DNA from 4 places in the Pseudoalteromonas maris genome. Region 1 is predicted to be linked to each of the others. Evidence: predicted binding sites of a transcription regulator. Region 1 holds the regulator's gene; each other region holds the start of a gene.
What was found. Region 1 encodes sigma-54, which starts transcription at its own class of promoters, with help from an activator protein. Its sites were predicted from a motif close to GTTGGCACGNNNNTNGNNT; they were not measured.
Positions count from the first base shown of each region.

Region 2: a site for sigma-54 is predicted at 2,938-2,956, ahead of glnA (glutamate--ammonia ligase). Genes of this name have one in related genera too.
Region 3: a site for sigma-54 is predicted at 1,927-1,945, ahead of AAEU32_RS10460 (YggN family protein). Genes of this name have one in related genera too.
Region 4: a site for sigma-54 is predicted at 2,578-2,596, ahead of AAEU32_RS08820 (P-II family nitrogen regulator). Genes of this name have one in related genera too.

Region 1 is NZ_JBMMUF010000003.1:293,782-298,493, reverse strand. Features, by position in the region: gene rapZ (RNase adapter RapZ) at 1-631, opposite strand, end outside; gene ptsN (PTS IIA-like nitrogen regulatory protein PtsN) at 690-1,136, opposite strand; gene hpf (ribosome hibernation promoting factor) at 1,138-1,425, opposite strand; gene AAEU32_RS06360 (RNA polymerase factor sigma-54) at 1,451-2,944, opposite strand; gene lptB (LPS export ABC transporter ATP-binding protein) at 2,969-3,694, opposite strand; gene lptA (lipopolysaccharide transport periplasmic protein LptA) at 3,691-4,224, opposite strand; gene lptC (LPS export ABC transporter periplasmic protein LptC) at 4,214-4,712, opposite strand, start outside.
Region 2 is NZ_JBMMUF010000004.1:12,982-17,693, forward strand. Features, by position in the region: gene glnL (nitrogen regulation protein NR(II)) at 1-683, opposite strand, end outside; gene AAEU32_RS06980 (DUF4124 domain-containing protein) at 767-1,312, opposite strand; gene glnA (glutamate--ammonia ligase) at 1,474-2,880, opposite strand; gene typA (translational GTPase TypA) at 3,320-4,712, shown strand, end outside.
Region 3 is NZ_JBMMUF010000006.1:142,073-146,784, forward strand. Features, by position in the region: gene AAEU32_RS10440 (cytochrome b/b6 domain-containing protein) at 1-293, opposite strand, end outside; gene AAEU32_RS10445 (AzlC family ABC transporter permease) at 374-1,093, shown strand; gene AAEU32_RS10450 (AzlD domain-containing protein) at 1,090-1,389, shown strand; gene AAEU32_RS10455 (PA3496 family putative envelope integrity protein) at 1,417-1,608, opposite strand; gene AAEU32_RS10460 (YggN family protein) at 1,983-2,765, shown strand; gene AAEU32_RS10465 (aminotransferase-like domain-containing protein) at 2,762-4,210, opposite strand; gene AAEU32_RS10470 (DMT family transporter) at 4,305-4,712, shown strand, end outside.
Region 4 is NZ_JBMMUF010000005.1:84,689-89,400, reverse strand. Features, by position in the region: gene AAEU32_RS08830 (dTDP-4-dehydrorhamnose reductase family protein) at 151-1,029, opposite strand; gene AAEU32_RS08825 (response regulator) at 1,212-2,477, shown strand; gene AAEU32_RS08820 (P-II family nitrogen regulator) at 2,643-2,981, shown strand; gene AAEU32_RS08815 (ammonium transporter) at 2,993-4,222, shown strand; gene AAEU32_RS08810 (YqaE/Pmp3 family membrane protein) at 4,315-4,473, shown strand; gene mrcB (penicillin-binding protein 1B) at 4,626-4,712, shown strand, end outside.

The DNA.
Region 1 (4,712 bases):
TAGAAAGGTAATCTTTCACGGGTTGGTCAAGGCCAGTTAGCGGTTTTAAATCAGGCTCCCAGTGCGGGTTAGGGAGGAAACGCGCATCGAATACATAGTCAGCATTTTTTGGAATACCGTGTTTAAAGCCAAATGATTCAAAGGTAATAAGCAAGGGTTTGTCCTTTTTGCCCATAACCTTTTCGCGGATCATCTCTGCTAATTGATGCACACTCAGCTCACTGGTATCAATGATGAAGTTTGCGTGTGAGATAAGCACATCGAGCAACTTTTTCTCTTCCTTGATGGCGATATCCAGTGGCAAATTTTGCATTGATAGAGGGTGTAAACGGCGAGTTTCAGAGAACCGCTTTATGAGTGTTTGCTCATCGCTATCGAGGTAAAATAATGATGGCTTTGAGAACTCAGGTAGGTATCCAAGGATATCGCTAAACTCTTGTTCTTCTTTGGGTAAGTTACGTACGTCAATGCTGACCGCTATTTTGTCGTAACTATCAGAGACGCTGCGCACCAGAGAGGGGAGTAAGTTAACAGGGATATTATCAACACAGTAGTAGCCCAAGTCTTCCAAAACTCGTAACGCTACGGATTTGCCTGATCCCGAACGGCCACTGACGATTATCAAGTCCATTTCTAACCCCTCACTAAGCATATATGCGTAATAATCATCACACTTATACGCAGTAGAATTAGGTGATGATCAGCTCAAACAACTCTTGATCGCTTGTGACGGCTCTAAGTTGTTTACACAGTTGTTTATCTTTGAGTTTATCAGCTATTTTCGCTAAGGTCTTGAGATGTTGGTCACATTGGTTATCTGGTACGAGCAGTGCGACAAAAATATCTACAGGGCGGTTATCAATCGCATCAAAATTGATGGCTTCTTTGCTGGTAACGACTAAAGCGATGATTTCATCAAGGCCTTCCAAACGGCCATGAGGGATAGCAATGCCGCGGCCTATGCCGGTGCTACCTAATTTTTCACGCGTTAAAAACGCATCGAGCAGTGTTTGCTCGCTCAAGTGAGGCGCATGTTGATGAGCAACCTGAGCAAGGTACTCCAGCATTCTTTTTTTGCTATTAAAAAGGACCGCAGCTTTGCTGCAGTCCTTTGAGAAAATATGTTCTAGGCTCATATTAGTGTCGAGACAATTTCTCTTTATGTTTGATTACTTGACGATCCAATTTGTCGATAAGGCCATCGATCGCCGCATACATATCTTGATGCTCCGCGGTTGCGAACAGTTCGCCACCATTTACGTGAAGAGTTGCTTCTGCTTTTTGTGTGAGTTTCTCAATATCAAGGATGACATGCACATTATTGATATGGTCAAAATGACGCTCAAGTTTTGCAAATTTGCTATTTACATAGTTACGAAGAGAGTCTGTGATTTCAACATGACGACCGGTAAGATTTAATTGCATAAGCATTTTCCTTCTTGTCTTGCGTCTATATCAAGCTTTTACGCTGATTTGACGGTGGAATGGCTAACGATTCACGATATTTTGCAATCGTTCTTCGAGCCACTTTAATTCCTTGCTCTGCAAGTATGTCCGCAATTTTGCTATCGCTCAATGGCTTAGCTGGGTTTTCAGCGGCTACTAGCTTCTTGATCAATGCTCTTATCGCTGTGGATGAGCATTCACCTCCGTTTTCAGTATTCACATGGCTGGAGAAGAAGTACTTAAGCTCAAATATTCCCCGAGGTGTGTGCATGTATTTCTGAGTGGTAACGCGCGAGATTGTTGACTCGTGCATTTCAACCATTTCTGCCACATCGTTGAGGACCATTGGTTTCATCGCTTCTTCGCCATGTTCAAAGAATGCCTGCTGTTGTTGAACAATGCAATTAGTTACTTTGAGTAGCGTATCATTGCGTTGTTCCAGGCTCTTTATAAACCATTTTGCCTCTTGTAAGTGAGAGCGAATAAATTGGCTGTCACTTTGTGATTTACAGTTACGCCCTAGTGAAGCGTAGTGATCGTTAACGCGTATTTTAGGCATGCTGTCTGGGTTCAATTCAACCACCCAGCGGCCCTTTACTTTTTTCACTGACACATCAGGTATCACGTATTCCGACTCTTCGCGAACGATGGTCGCGGCGGGTTTTGGATTCAGACTATGTATCAGTGTCATCACCTCTTTTAACTGCGCTTCTTTAAGCTTAGTCTTTTTCATCAAGGTGCGATAGTCGCGATTTCCTAGCAAATCAATGTAATTACAAATTACCTCTTTCGTTTCTCTAAGCCAAGGGGTTTGAGGTGAAAATTGATTGAGCTGGATCAACAAGCATTCTTGTAATGAGCGCGCGCCTATTCCCACGGGATCAAATAACTGAATACGTTTGAGTACCGCCTCAATTTCGTCTAATTCAATCTCTTCTTCTTGCTCTTCGTGATTAAGGCTTTCAAGTAAGTCTTCGGTTGTTACCGTCAGTAAGCCGTTATCGTCGATGGCCTCAATGATAGCCGTTGCAATGGCTTCATCAATTGGACTAAACGGTGTGAGTTGGAGTTGCCACATCAAGTAATCGTGCAAGGTTTCAGTTGTTTCACCTTGATACACAGATTCGTCATCAGGCATGGGGCCTGCAGAGGCCACGGGGGCCGCGCTAATGTATTCATCCCACGACACATCCATGGGCAAGTCATCGCCCATAGACTCGCTGCTCATGGCATCAGAACTCTCCATTTGGTCTGAAGTTTGAGTTTCTACCTCATTTTTGTCTTCGCCATTGCTGTGAGAGTCTTGGTCATTATCAGACTTGTCATTGTTATCTGAATAACTTTCCTCTTCGACTTCAAGCAGAGGGTTTGCGTCTAGCGCTTCTTGAATTTCTTGCTGGAGATCCAAAGTACTGAGTTGCAACAGGCGAATGGCCTGCTGCAGTTGTGGAGTCATTGTTAATTGCTGGCCTAAGCGCAGCTGTAATGATTGCCTCATGTACTCTAACAATCCTTTTTATTGTTATAACCTAAATTGTTCACCTAAATACACATCACGAACGGTTTGGTCTGCCAGAACCTCCTCAGGACTCCCTGAGGCGATCAATTCACCATGAGAAACGATGTAAGCTGTTTCACACACGTCTAATGTTTCACGCACATTGTGGTCAGTGATAAGTACGCCAATGCCACGATTACGGAGGTGTTCAATAATTTTCTTTATATCTAACACCGAAATAGGGTCGACACCAGCAAAAGGTTCATCTAACAGGATAAATTTCGGATTTGCGGCTAATGCGCGAGCAATTTCGACGCGACGGCGTTCACCGCCTGATAAAGCCATCCCCTGTGATTCTCGAATGTGCTGAATGTTGAACTCATCAAGCAAACTCTCAAGCTCCTCTTCACGACCCGCTTTATCCAAATCTTTTCGGGTTTCCAAAATCGCCATGAGATTTTGATATACGCTAAGCTTTCTGAAAATTGAGGACTCTTGCGGTAAGTAACCTATCCCCAAGCGAGCACGAGAGTGCATTGGTAAAAGCGTGATATCTTGCTCATCAATACTGATCATACCTTTATCGCTCGGCACCAAGCCAACAATCATATAGAAGGTTGTGGTTTTACCCGCACCATTAGGGCCAAGCAAACCGACAATGCTGCCTGCTTTTACCTCTAAACCCACATCTTTTACTACTTCACGGCCCTTGTAGCTTTTTGCTAACTTTTGCGCCTTCAGTGTGGTCATGGTTGTTCCTTCTCTTGTGGCTGCTGCTCACCTTGCGGTGTAAGCGTTGTGCGTACACGTGTGCTTGAGTCTTTGTCCTTTTCTGCGCTGATAGTCTGCTTATCTATATCATAGCTGATAGTTTCAGCGACGATCTGTTGATCCGCCATTTGAATTTTTGCATCGCCTTTGATTTGCAGCATTTGTGTGGCTACGTCATAGCGGATCTCTTTTGCTGATGCAGTAATTTGCTTACCGTCTGCCATAGTTTCGATATACATCGCAGGGTCGCCTGTGGCGATCAGTAATTGTTTGTTGTCGCCAAGCTCAGGGCGGCGGTGGGCTTCTAATCGATCCGCTTTTATTTCACGGTTACCATGGACTATATGCACATTCTTATCAAATATGGTGGTGTTTTCTTTGATTAGAGCTTGTTGTCTGTCTGCGTCAATAAACACCTTAGAGATGGCATCTACTTGCTCTGCGTGTAACTGGAAAGCACTTAAACCAAGCGCAAAACCAAGAATTAATACATTGAATTTATTGGTCATAATATACTGTTCGCGTATGTTTTATCAGTTCTACTATCTCTGCATTGATATCGGCTTTCAAGCCTTGGCCAATGATCACTAAATCTGGCCCCCGTAATTCTACGGCTTGTTCTGATTCCATTTTCTGTGCATCGATATCGATTTCAATAGCAGTCGCTTTAACTTGTTCGATCATCGCCCCTACAACTAAGTTGGTGGCGATAACATTATTTTCCAAGATTAAAATATTATTGTTGTACAGGGTTGCTTCATCAGCGGTCAGACGCCAACGCTCGCCATTGTTGTACAAGGTGAACTCGGGCTTGGTGAAATGAGTAAACCCTAGCTCATCAAACATTTCCATTCGTTCAGCGTAAACGCTGTGGCTTAACGTACCCTTATCGTTATAGTTTCGCTGACGCAGGCCATTGGCAATATAATCCGGCATGGCAATGTCTTCTTGTGCGTCGACGACTGGCTGCTCTTCTTTTATAAAATAGGGCGCCCAT
Region 2 (4,712 bases), on a different contig from region 1:
TAGTCTTTTATAAGCTCGATGGCTTTGTTGTTATCCAGCACGCACAGCTTCAGCACATTCTCGAGAGTCTGATGAATGTTGGTCGCTTGTTTTTGTAACCGCTGGTTTGGGCCAAGTAGTCTATCTACAAGCTGACGTAACCTATCCGCTTCGTGAATAATAAGCTGAGCACATTCGTCTCTTTCCTGCTGATCAACCTCATACTGCAATAATTGCGCCGCTCCGCGAATTCCACCTAAAGGATTTTTTATTTCATGTGCTAAGTTTCTTATTAAGGTACGAGCCGCTTGATGTTGGTGCATTTGATTAGAGGCTTGATCCAAACGAATTTCTTCGTCTGTTTGACGCATTTCAAAGAGAATATAAGGCTCCCCTTGATAGTTAATGCGGCGGCTATTTATTGCCAGGTTGGCATGACGGGTGTCTACGAACACCACGTCAGCTCTATGCTGGTGGCAATCAACACCTTGTTTCAAGGTGTATTCCCAGATGCGATCTAATTCGATTGAATGGTAATTAAAGAGCGTATCGAACGGTTGGCCAACAATGCGCTTTAAGCCTTGTCCAAGCAACTCTGTACAACTGGTATTGGCAAAAACAAGATTAAAATCTTTATCCAAAATTAAAATAGCAGTATGTAGGTTTTCCCACATCTGTTGAAAAAAATCGAAGTCGAGTTTCATGATGGTATCGTCATCTGCACCATGTTGGTGCAGATAGTTTATCAGGTTTTAAAGGTGTGTACTTATAAGGTCGTCGCTAAGTGCTATGGACCCGTAATCACAGAACGGCGATGCAAGAAGAAAGTAACGGGTTTGGACGTTGCCAATACTTTGCCTTGTGAATCTACGAGTTTAAGGGTGACATTGTGCTCACCGCGGTCAACATCTCGCATCACAAATAGTGTGGATGTTTGCGCTTGCCCATGAGCTTGGCCATCTAAAAATAGCTGCACTTTATGGCCTTGCAAAAAGCGCGGTTTAATCATTCCAGATACATGCACTGAGCCTGTGTTATCACGAATGGTTTCTTCTTGAGTTGGGGAAGTAACTGAAATTGTGAATTTGGTTGCCTCTAACTCATCATCAGCTTCGTTGAGGATGCTAGTATCCGTGCTTGGCATGTCCATTACTGGAGAGTTCAGCGTGACTTTCTCTGCGCCTTTGCGCGGAGTGTCTGAGAACACTAAATTGCCTTTCTCATCCTTGTATACATAGATGTTCTTATTGGTATTTGCCGATACCGTTGATAGTACAGATACCATCATCGATAGCACCAGCAACACACTAGAAATCGTCAGCTTTATATTCACATGTATTCCTAATTTTGCATATTATTCTTATAGTTAGCTATTAATAGCGTACTAATTCCCCAGCTTTAACTGTAGTGCATTCATTTAATTTTTACCATAAAAAAAGCCTGCAGAGCAGGCTTTGAGAACACACATGATATAACTAAAAAGTAGTTATCAGGTTATACGCTGTAGTACATTTCGAACTCAACTGGGTGAGTTGTCATGTTAAGTTTTTCAACTTCTTTTGACTTCAGCGAGATATACGCGTCTATTAAGTCGTCTGTAAATACGCCGCCTTGAGTTAAAAACTCACGGTCTGCATCTAGAGAAGCTAGGGCTTCGTCTAGTGACGCTGCAACTGTTGGGATTTCAGCCGCTTCTTCTGCAGGAAGGTCGTACAAGTCTTTATCCATTGCATCGCCAGGGTGGATCTTGTTCTTAATACCGTCAAGGCCAGCCATAAGCATTGCAGAGAATGCTAGGTATGGGTTAGCTGTTGGGTCAGGGAAACGCACTTCGATACGACGCGCTTTCTCTGAAGGAACCACTGGAATACGGATTGATGCTGAACGGTTACGTGCTGAGTAAGCAAGCATTACCGGCGCTTCGAAGCCAGGTACTAGACGCTTGTATGAGTTAGTAGACGCGTTAGCGAATGCGTTGATTGCTTTAGCGTGTTTGATGATACCACCGATGTAGTAAAGCGCTTCTTCAGAAAGGCCGCCGTACTTGTCACCAGCAAAAAGGTTTTTGCCATCTTTAGCTAGTGATTGGTGACAGTGCATACCAGAACCGTTGTCGCCTACGATTGGCTTAGGCATGAACGTTGCTGTTTTGCCATAAGCGTGAGCCATGTTGTGAACAACATACTTAAGCTCTTGGATTTCGTCCGCCTTCAATACCATAGTGTTGAAGCGAGTCGCGATTTCGTTCTGACCAGCAGTTGCTACTTCGTGGTGGTGAGCTTCAACAACTTGACCCATTTCTTCTAGAACTAGGCAAGTCGCGCTACGCCAATCTTGTGATGAATCAACAGGAGCAACTGGGAAGTAACCACCTTTAACACCTGGACGGTGACCTGTGTTACCACCTTCGTAATCTTTGTCAGAGTTCCAACATGCTTCTTCAGCATCGATTTTGTACATTGAACCAGACATGTCTGATTTGTATTTAACATCGTCAAATAGGAAGAACTCTGGCTCTGGACCGAAAAGAATAGTATCAGCGATACCTGTAGAGCGCATATACTCTTCAGCACGCTTAGCAACAGAGCGAGGGTCACGCTCATAACCTTGTAGAGTTGAAGGCTCAACGACGTCACAACGAACGATAAGCGTTGTTTCTTCTGCGAATGGGTCAAGTTTTGCACTTTCTGGATCAGGCATTAGCACCATGTCTGATTCGTTGATGCCTTTCCAACCTGCGATTGAAGAACCATCGAACATTTTGCCGTCTTCGAAGAAGTCTTCGTCAGCTTGGTGATGAGGAATAGAAACGTGCTGTTCTTTACCTTTAGTGTCGGTAAAACGAAGATCTACGAACTTAACGTCATTTTCTTTAATAAAAGTTAAAACCGATTGTGACATGTGTCCTCCAACATAGGGATTTTTGTGTGCTGCATATTACTGCATTTGTGCACTAGTAAGCGCAAATCGTGCCAACTTTGTAAGTGACTATTGTGTATATGGTTTTTTGCACATACCGAATTTCAAATAAGGTTTTTGCACTTATTTGGTGCGCAATTGCTTCATTGTAGTGCAGATATTTTAAATTGCGATGACAGCTAAGGAATATAAATTTACCTAATTTAAAAAGAGCTTAAAAAAATAGTTTGTGTCTATTTTTTAATCAGTTAGGTGTAGCCAACTCAGATAAGTGCAATATAGTAGTAAAAATAATGTTGGATAAACTTTCATCTAGTGGCGTTATAAGGGATAATACGCGCCCTTTTAAACCCAACGCTGGTAGCAGTTTGCTGGGCGTGGATCATCTAGGAACAATGAGGCTTGCCTCCAAAGTAGATATATGAGCATCGAAAAGTTAAGAAATATCGCGATCATCGCGCACGTTGACCATGGTAAAACGACTCTGGTTGATAAATTGCTTGAGCAATCGGGCACACTGCAAACTCGCGGTGGTAACGAAGAGCGAGTGATGGATTCTAACGACATTGAAAAAGAGCGTGGAATTACCATCTTAGCTAAAAACACGGCAATCAACTGGAAAGATTACCACATCAACATCGTAGATACTCCGGGACACGCTGACTTCGGTGGTGAAGTAGAACGTGTTCTTTCGATGGCTGACTCAGTACTTCTGCTTGTAGATGCTCAAGAAGGCCCAATGCCACAAACTCGTTTCGTAACGCAAAAAGCGTTCGCGCAGGGTTTGAAGCCAATCGTTGTTATCAACAAAATTGACAAGCCAGGTGCACGTCCTGACTGGGTAATGGACCAAGTGTTCGACCTATTCGACAACCTAGGTGCAACAGACGAACAGTTAGATTTTAAAGTGATCTACGCGTCAGCTATCAATGGTTGGGCGACATTAGATTTAGATGAGCCTTCAGACACAATGGAACCAATGTTTGAAGCGATCATCAACGAAGTCGAAGCGCCAGACGCGGACCCTGAAGGTCCATTGCAAATGCAAGTTTCTCAGCTTGATTACAACTCATACGTAGGTGTTATCGGTGTTGGTCGTATCAAGCGTGGTACGGTTAAAGTGAACCAACAGGTAACCGTTATCGGTGCCGATGGTAAAACGCGCAACGGTAAAGTTGGCCAAGTTCTGACTTACCTAGGTCTTGATCGTCACGAAGCACAAGAAGCAACTGCGGGTGACATTATTGCCATTACCGGTCTTGGTGAGCTGAAAATCTCTGACACTATCTGTGATGTAAATACTGTTGAAGCACTTCCGCCGTTAAGCGTTGATGAGCCAACTGTTACCATGACTTTCTCAGTAAACACGTCACCGTTTGCTGGCCAAGAAGGTAAATACGTAACATCACGTAATATCCGTGAGCGTCTTGATGCTGAGCTGGTACACAACGTAGCACTTCGCGTAGAAGACACTGACAACCCTGATAGCTTCCGTGTATCAGGTCGTGGTGAATTGCACTTAGGCGTATTAATTGAAAACATGCGTCGTGAAGGCTATGAGCTTGCAGTATCACGCCCAGAAGTAATTCTTCGCGAAGTTGACGGTGAACTACAAGAACCGTACGAAACAGTAACGATTGACTGTGAAGACGAGCACCAAGGCTCAATCATGGAACAGCTTGGTTTGCGTAAAGCAGAAATGACTGACATGTCTCCAGATGGCAAAGGTCGTATCCGCATGGACTTCATGGTTCCTAGCCGTGGTCTTATCGGTTTCCAAACTGAGTTCATGACACTGACTTCAGGTTCTGGTT
Region 3 (4,712 bases), on a different contig from region 1:
AGCACAAAGAACAGCAATACCATATAACCACCAGCAGCATTATGACCTGCGTTCACATCACTCGAACGTAATGCCTGCACCACCGCTTTTGGACCATTAAGTAATGCCGATAAACGCGCTGTGTCACTACCAAATACGCCCCAAACAAGCCGTGTAACCAGTAATGCGGTGGTTGTATAGCCAAGTACAAAGTGCAGCTCCATTAACCCTTGCTCAGCAGAGACATATAGCCCCGCTAGGCATGCCACTAACGCCCAATGAAAAAACCGTACAAACCCATCCCAAACTTTCATAGTCACTCCGTCTCTTTTTAAACGCCACTGATTATGCCAAAATCTGGGAACAGAGCGAAATATACGCGGTCAGTTTTTATATGTCTCACAATAATAATGGCAAGAACCAACGCACGCTGCATCGCGCCGCGTTTATAAAGGGACAGCTCGATATGATGCCGCTCAATTTAGCCGTATTACCTTGGGGTATTTTGTGTGGCTCTTTGGCGATGCAAAATGGCTTTAGCGCACTCGAAGCCCAACTTATGTCCTTACTGGTTTTTGCAGGTTCAGCACAGCTGGTAGCAATTGAACTCATAGCCAACAACACGCCATTGCTCACCATTGCTATTACCACATTCATCATCAGCTCACGGCATTTTTTATATGGCCTCGCGGTAAGACAAAAAGTCATCGCACAGCCGCTGAGGTGGCGGCTCCCTGTTAGCTTTGTGCTTACCGATGAACTCTTTGCTTTTTCCCACCACCGCAAAGCGTACCAAAATAAAACGCGCCTTATTTATGCACTGAGCGCGGGCTTTAGCTTCTATGTTTTTTGGAATATCTGGACATTGCTAGGCATAGTGGCAGGTTCACTGTTGCCTGATTTAACTGATTTAGGTCTCGACTTCGCCATTGCGACCACCTTCATTGCATTGGTGATCCCATCCATTAAAAATAAAGCGACCTTAGCGTGTGTCATTGTCTCGGGCGTGTGCGCCGCAACCTTAAAGTTTTTAGGGGTAGACATGTGGCTGGTGTTCAGCGCTTTGTTGGGAATGAGCTGCGGCTACGTTTTATCTAAAGGTGCATCATCATGATCACTACCATTTTGATGATGGCCGTCATTACCTTCTCTAGTCGTTATCTATTTCTGCATCGCTCATTGGGCTTTAGTGTTGGCCCAAAGCTGCAGCGGTTTTTAAGTTTTAGCGCCCCAGCCGTACTCACTGCTATTTGGGTGCCTATTGTATTGTTGCCTGATGGTCAATGGCACCTCAGCTATACCAATCCCTATCTCATAGCGGCAACAATAGCGATTATTACCGCTTATAAAACAAAAAGTATCTATGCCACAACCATACTGGCTATGGCAGTGTTTTTCGTGCTGCGTTAACGGAAAAAGGGGCATAAAGCCCCTTTTTTATTCTTCATTCAGATAGTCGTCAAAATCATCATCGCCGAGATTCTTTCTGAGCCTGCGCTGCTCTAAATAATCATCAAGCTTTTTTTTCACTTTGCGCTTACGACGGTCGTTTTGATTGCGTCCCATCGCTTCGTATTCATCTTCAACAAACTCGTCTTCAAACGCATCATAGGAATAAGTTTTACCCACAATACACTCCAATAAATCAAAACAGAGATCAATGCAGCTACGGTGTAGCGCACCGAATACAGGGCATCGCCCTATCGAGTGAATTAATAGCTGTTAAAGATAAATGTTGAAAGTGAGATCTTTTTATCGTTTCCATAAAATTTTTCGATGAAACGATAGCGTTTATCTTCTTTTCGGACATATCCACGAATATAAAGCCCAACGACAGCCGTAACCAATAAGTGAAATTTTGACTAAATATTAGCTAATTTAACTAAGTTCACAAACTGCACTTACCCGACAAAAATCATAAATCGCTGAAATAAAACAAATAAATTAATTGGCACCGAAATTGAATTGTCTAGCTCGTCAATACTTCAACAGGAATTTTAACAATGAAAACGACCACATTAGCTGTTATCTCTGCATTGAGTGTTTCTGGCGCAGCATTTGCCAAAGATGATAATTCAATTTCTTTTGGCTCAGAACAATGCAGTATCGAATTTACCAATGACGTTCGCATCGAGCCTCAACGCCTACAAATCACCAACGCCAATAACCAGCACCTAGTCTTTGAAAATGGTCAGTTGGAAATTGATGGCGAAATAATGAACCTGACCTCAGAGCAACAAGAAGCGGTTGCAAACTACGTTGATAGTGTGCGCACGCAAATGCCGGAAGTAGCTCAAATTGCCCTTGATGGCGTGAAAATCGCGGGCGTAGCCATTGAAGAAGTTGGCGCAGCGTTTGGCATTCAGCACAACGACGCACTAACAGAGCTCGTCGATCAAATTGGTGTAAACATTGAAGACACTTTTTATCAAAACGGCGCCTTTGTTATGGGCAAACAAAGTTTTGAGCAACTCGGTAATGATATTGAAAACCAGTTCGATGAAGACTTTGAACAAGCCATGGAGCAAGCTGTATTGCAATCTATCGGTGGCATTCTCGTATCACTTGGCACACAAATGATTGGTGCCGGTGGTGATATGGATGAATTCGAGCAACGTATGGAGCGTCTTGGTGAGCAAGTTGAGCAGCGTGTTGAACTGCAAGCTGCAAACATTGAAAAGCGTGCCGACGCCCTATGCATTACCTTCACTGAGCTAGCCGCACAAGAACAACAGCTGATCACCATGATCCCTGAACTTAAGAGCTATCAGCTGCTTAGTAACTAATTACCCTTTCGCACTTGCTGGCAGAGCGCGCCCAACCGCGCTACTGCCTTTTCTACTTCATCACTCCAAACCAAACCAAAGCTTAACCGCATGCATTGGCGGTATTTATCAGTGGCACTGAATATAGCACCCGGCGTGATACTAATGCCGTTATCCAAAGCAACATGAAATAGCTCAACCACATCAAACTGTGTAGGTAACTGTAGCCACAGCACACAACCGCCCTGCGGATTAGTCATGCGTGTACCTTCAGGAAAATGTTTTTGCACCAAAGCCCTCATGCGCTCTTTGTTAAGTGCTAAGCGCTGGCGCAATACTTTAAGATTTTTGTCATAGTCGCCGCTGTTAAGAAATTCACTTAATGTCCATTGGTTCATGAGCGACGATGAGCAGCTCATTGCTCGCTTCAGTCGCCTTGCCTTAGGTGCATATTTGCTCGCGATAAGCCAACCTATACGGTAACTTGGAGCAGCCGTTTTAGAAAACGAAGAGCAGGTAATCACATTTCCCGTACTTGAGTAATATTGAGCTGGTTTAAGGTCGTGATTCTCATACGCCAATTCACCGTATACATCATCTTCAATGAGTACTGCTCCATGACTTTCGATTACCCGCACTAATTGCTGTCGTCGCTCATCATTCATTCTTGAACCGAGCGGATTGCTGATCGCCGTGGATACAATACATGCTTTGATGTCATGTTGGGCGAATGCGCGCTCTAAGTCCTCTACACACATACCTTCTTGCGGGCACAATGGGATCTCAATCACTTTTACACCTAAACTTTCCAACATTTCGACAATGCCGAAGTAGCAAGGTGATTCGATAGCTACGATATCGCCCGGTGAAGTCACACAACGAATCGCAATATGTAACGCTTCTTGAGCACCGTTAGTAATGATCAATTCGTCACTATTGACGCCTAGGGCACAATCCAAGTAGCGATTAATGATCTGCTTTTTTAAGGCACCAAAACCGTCGGAGGGGCCATAATTTATCGCTTTGTGCCCTGCCAAATTCATTACTTTGCGCATGGTGCGACTAAGCACTTTATCAGTGGGGCTGGCTGCAACTGGATTAGCAATACCTAGCGGCACGACACCGGGTCGATGCAACCCCTCAAACACCTGCTCAATCAAGGCTTGCTTGTTTACTTCAACCGGACTCTTAGTCACTGAGGTGCGCCGAGGCTGACTGCAGGCCTTATCCAACGCATTAAGGTAAAAGCCCGACTTTTCGCGGGCACTGATCACACCTTGGCGTTCCAGTTCTTGGTAAGCTTGCTGCACAGTAGGAATACTGACAGAAAGTTTTTGTGCCATATTGCGCAAAGATGGCAGCTTTTCTCCTGCACTTAGCGTTCCATGCAATTGCATATCTTTTATTAAATCAATTACTTGCTGATAAAGGTAGGTTGCGCGTTGTTTGTTGACGATCCGTGACATAACAATCTGTATAGGTATAAATAGTTAAATTCTGTTTATGTACAGTATACAAAATAGTCGTAGAATACCAGCTTTAAACATGTGGAATAGCGCCATGAAAAATGCCTTACTCTATTTTTTTACTGTCTTAATTTGGGGTTCAACATGGCTCGCCATTGAATTTCAACTTGGGGATATCGACGTTCAAGTGTCTTTATTTCTGCGTTTTGCGATAGCGGCTTTGATCATGTGGGCATTTGTTTTAGTAAAGCGATTACCAATGAAATATAGCGCTCAAGATCATGGCTTTTTTGCTCTGTTAGCCTTGTGTAACTTTGGTGCGAACTATCTCATTTTGTACTGGGCGCAACATTATTTAACCTCAGCAATGAGCTCTATTGCATTTAGCACCTTGTTGCTGATGAATATCCTCAATACCCGCTTGTTCTTCAAAAAGCCCATCGCAAAACGTATCTACTTTGGCGCACTAATGGGTATTGGTGGCATCGTGATCCTTTTTTGG
Region 4 (4,712 bases), on a different contig from region 1:
AAGACAGTGCGAGCGCTTTTAATTGGGTTGCAAACATGGTGTTACCTTTTGTTTTACCTGAAGGTTGCTTGTTATTTTAAGTCTTGTACATGCTCAGTTATGGCCAAGCATGTACATGCCATTAAACGAAGCCTGTGCACGAACTACAACTTATTGCGATAAATGGGGCGCCAGAATATCTGCAATGGCGTCTTTAAAATCTGTATTTATCTCAATACCCTGTGTCATGAGCTTAGTATCTTTTAGTTGGCAGTCTTTTGGTCTTGGTGCGGCATTAGGATTAAATGGCGCCCCGCTGAGGGCGTTAGTGTCAATACCCATGATTTCCGCCATGATTTTCGCCATATCAAGCTTGGTCATTTTTTGTTTGGCGCTGACATGGTAGATCCCTCGCATTGATTGGCCGAAATGATTAATGGCCTGATCTATAACTAGTGCAATGTCTTTGGTATCAGTAGGAAACCGCAGGGCATCATCATCAAACTCTGTGACGCCGTGAAGTAATTGCTTGGCAATTACTGTAACCGCAGACTCTCCTAGATGACCGACTTGACCATAAAGCACAGGTATACGCACGATAGCAGCACTAGGGTAGAGGGTTTGCAACAGGCTTTCTGTGCGAGCTTTGGACTCACCGTATAAATTTAAGGGATTAGGGATGGCGGCTTCATCATAAGGCGCAGTGCGGCCATCAAAGACATAATCGGTGCTAATGAAAATGAGTTTGCACTGATATTGTGCACAGCATTTGGCGATACATTCGGTCACAGCGCAATTTAACTCAATGGCTTGTTCGGGGTCATCATCAAACTTGTCTGGATTGCGTTCGGCGGCACTGTGAATAAAGAAGTCTGGACGGTGGGTGTCAAATAGCTCGAATACTTCTTTTTCATTAAGCAAATCAGCTTTAATAATGGGAGGCTGCGCTCTTGAAAAGCCCAAGCCAATGATGTCGTGATGTGTGCCTAGGTTTGCAAAAATTGCACGGCCAAGTAGACCTGTTGCGCCAGACAGCATTATTTTCGCCACAAAAATTATCTCCAATAAACACAATAACAGCAGCCTAGATGCCATCACCCCTAATGTCAAAGCGCTAAGGCGTTAACATGTATGCAATTTTGTGCCTAAAATGTGTCTCTTGTGCCTAAAATGTGTTTAAATTTGTGATGCCGCAAAAAACTAATAATAAATTACCATGTCGGAGTCCTCTTATGGCGCGCGTTCTAATCATTGAAGACAGTAAAGTAGTACAACAAGTATTGCGTCATTTATTGACCCAGCAATTTGCTAAAGCGTTGATAAAAAATGTAGATTTTGCTTGGGATTACCAACAAGCCTCACAACTGTTGCAACAACACACTTACGATTTAGCTTTGGTTGATATGACTCTGCCTGATTGTGATACGGGTGATGCGGTACGACTTACTATTGAGCATCAAGTGGCCAGTGTGGTGTTGACCTCAACCCTTGATGAAGCACAACGCCAGCAAATGTTAGAGTTAGGCGTCATCGATTATGTTGTCAAAGATAACCGTGACTCGTATTTATATGCGGTGCGATTGGTTACGCAATTATTGCGAAATAAAGGGTTAAAGGTGCTTGTTGCTGATGACTCTAAATTAAGTAGGCAAATACTCACTCACCTGTTGGAGCGCCAACTCTATGAAGTGATTGAAGCACCTGATGGTGAACAAGCACTGGCCATTTTACGTCAAGACCCTGAAATCAAACTGTTACTGTGTGACTATGCCATGCCCGTTATGGATGGCTTCGAATTAGTGCGTGCAGTGCGTAATTATCGGGGACGAGACGATTTGGCCATTATTGGTATTTCCGGGGCGGGCAGTCATGGTATGTCTGCCAAGTTTATAAAATATGGTGCGAATGATTTTTTAACTAAACCGTTCGCTAATGAAGAGTTTCATTGTCGTGTGATGCAAACCGTAGAGCAGCTGCATTTATTTGATGAGCTCAAGGCGGCAGCGGAGTTAGATCACCTTACAGGACTATATAATCGCCGCTATTTGCAAGAGCATGGGCAAAAAATGTTCGCTAATGACAACAGCAACTTCACCATTGCACTAATTGATGCAGATGATTTCAAAAAGATTAATGACGACTACGGCCACCTTGCTGGTGACTCAGTATTGCAGCAGTTGGCGGCACGATTACAGCAATACTTTAAAGGACACCTTGTTGCCCGCTTTGGGGGCGAGGAGTTTGCGGTGATGATACGCTGCACAGAAAAGGAATTTGCAGGCCTTACACAACGACTGAGTGATTTTAACGAACAATTAAAGAGCAATCCGATTTTACTCGCTGAGCAACCGTATTCATTATCAGTCAGTATTGGTCTGGCGATGCTTGGGCACAGCTGTTTAGATAATTGCTTGCTTGGTGCAGATCAGGCTCTGTATCGTGCCAAAGCACAGGGGAAAAAGCAGTTGTGGATTGAGCGTATCGATGTTGCGAGTTAGTTGCACACATTTGGTATGTAACAAAAAATTAACGCACCAACATGGTGCGTTTTTTGTTCTGCAAATAAGTTAACCTCATGTTTTATATGTGGAAAATAATGTTGGCACAAAGGTTGGATTTATCACTGGGACATTAATAAATCAGTGTTGCCTGAAGGGGGCCATATGAAAATGATCAGTGCCATCATTAAGCCATTTAAGCTTGATGAAGTGCGTGAAGCTCTTTCTGAGCTGGGAATCGAGGGGATGACAGTTGTTGACGTGAAAGGCTTTGGTCGTCAGCGTGGACACACCGAGCTATATCGTGGCGCGGAATATCAAGTCGATTTCATTCCAAAAATAAAAATCGAAATTGCGACTTTGAGTGAAAACGTCGAGCGTGTGGTTGAGCTTATTACTCGCGTTGCCTCTACTGGCAAAATCGGTGACGGTAAAATCTTTGTTTATGATCTTGAGCAAATCGTGCGTATTCGTACTGGTGAGCTTGACGAAGAAGCGGTTTAAGGGGCGTAGTCATGGAAAATACAGTTGTTGAATTACAGTTTTCACTCAATACGTTCTATTTCTTAATATCTGGCGTATTAGTTATGTGGATGGCGGCAGGTTTTGCCATGTTAGAGGCGGGCCTTGTACGCTCTAAAAACACCACAGAAATCCTTACTAAGAATATCGCGCTTTATGCAATAGCGTGTACCATGTACTTGCTTGTTGGCTACAACATTATGTATGTAGACAATGCAGAGGGCGGCTTTTTGCCAAGCTTCGGTGCGTTAATTGGCAGCCAAGCTAGCGATGCAGACCACGCACTCGAGTCTGACTTTTTCTTCCAAGTAGTGTTTGTTGCAACCGCGATGTCAATTGTCTCAGGCGCTGTTGCTGAGCGCATGAAGCTGTGGGCTTTCCTTGTATTCTGTGTGGTATTAACAGGTCTTCTATACCCAATTGAAGGTTACTGGACATGGGGCGGTGGCTTCTTGTCAGAAATGGGCTTTGTTGATTTTGCTGGCTCAGGCATTGTTCACGGTGCCGGTGCTGCAGCAGCGCTAGCGGGTGTGTTACTGCTTGGTGCGCGTCGCGGTAAATACGGTAAAAATGGCCAAATCTATCCAATTCCAGGCTCAAACCTACCACTTGCGACACTGGGCACATTTATCCTATGGATGGGTTGGTTCGGCTTTAACGGTGGTTCACAACTACTGATCAGTGATGCTGAGAACGCGACAGCGGTAGGTAAAATCATGCTTAACACCAATGCTGCAGCTGCAGCAGGTGCAATCGCAGCACTATTGGTATGTAAAACGTATTGGGGTAAAGCTGACTTAACCATGATCCTAAACGGTGCGCTTGCAGGTCTTGTAGTAATCACTGCAGAACCAGCTTCACCATCACCGCTTCTTGCTGTGCTACTTGGTGCAATCGGTGGTATCGCTGTAGTGTTTAGTATCGTTGCCCTAGATAAAGCGCGTATCGATGACCCTGTTGGTGCCATTTCAGTACACGGTGTGTGTGGCGCAATTGGTCTGATGTTAGTGCCGCTATCAAATAGCGATGCAAACTACCTAACTCAATTTATCGGCCTAGTATGTATCTTTGGTTTCATCTTCGTCACATCATTCATTGTATGGGCGATTCTTAAGAAAACCATGGGTATTCGTGTGGGCGAAGAAGAAGAGCTATCTGGTATGGACCAACACGATTGCGGTATTGATGCATACCCAGAGTTTGTGTCGGTACGCTCAAACTAACAATACCGAGTAATTAAATTAACGGCGAGCTTTTCACTCGCCGTTTTTTGTGTCTATAATCTAGCAGAAGTCCCCTTAAGAGGTTCAAAATAATGAATAAACTACTGTTAATTATCCTTTCAATTTTTCTACCACCTGTTGCGGTTTTCTTAAAAGCGGGTGCAGGCAAAGACCTTATCATAAACATTATTCTATGTTTCTTGTTCTTTGTTCCAGCAATGATTCATGCGCTGTGGATCACAACAAGATAGGCTAATAAGCGCCACCTAAGTCAGTATCAGTTAAGTTAGTTCTACTTAACATTACCCTGCACCCTGTCTTGGTGTACTCAAGAGCGATTAATTTTGCTCTTGAGTATGCTAAGCTTCCAAAAATTTCTATTTAGCCACGCATTAGCAACCTTATGGCGCCTAAAAAAACACCTGTTAAGAAACGCAAAAATCCTAAGAAGAAAAATAACAGCTCTTCGTCTCATTCTCCGATGCAACGT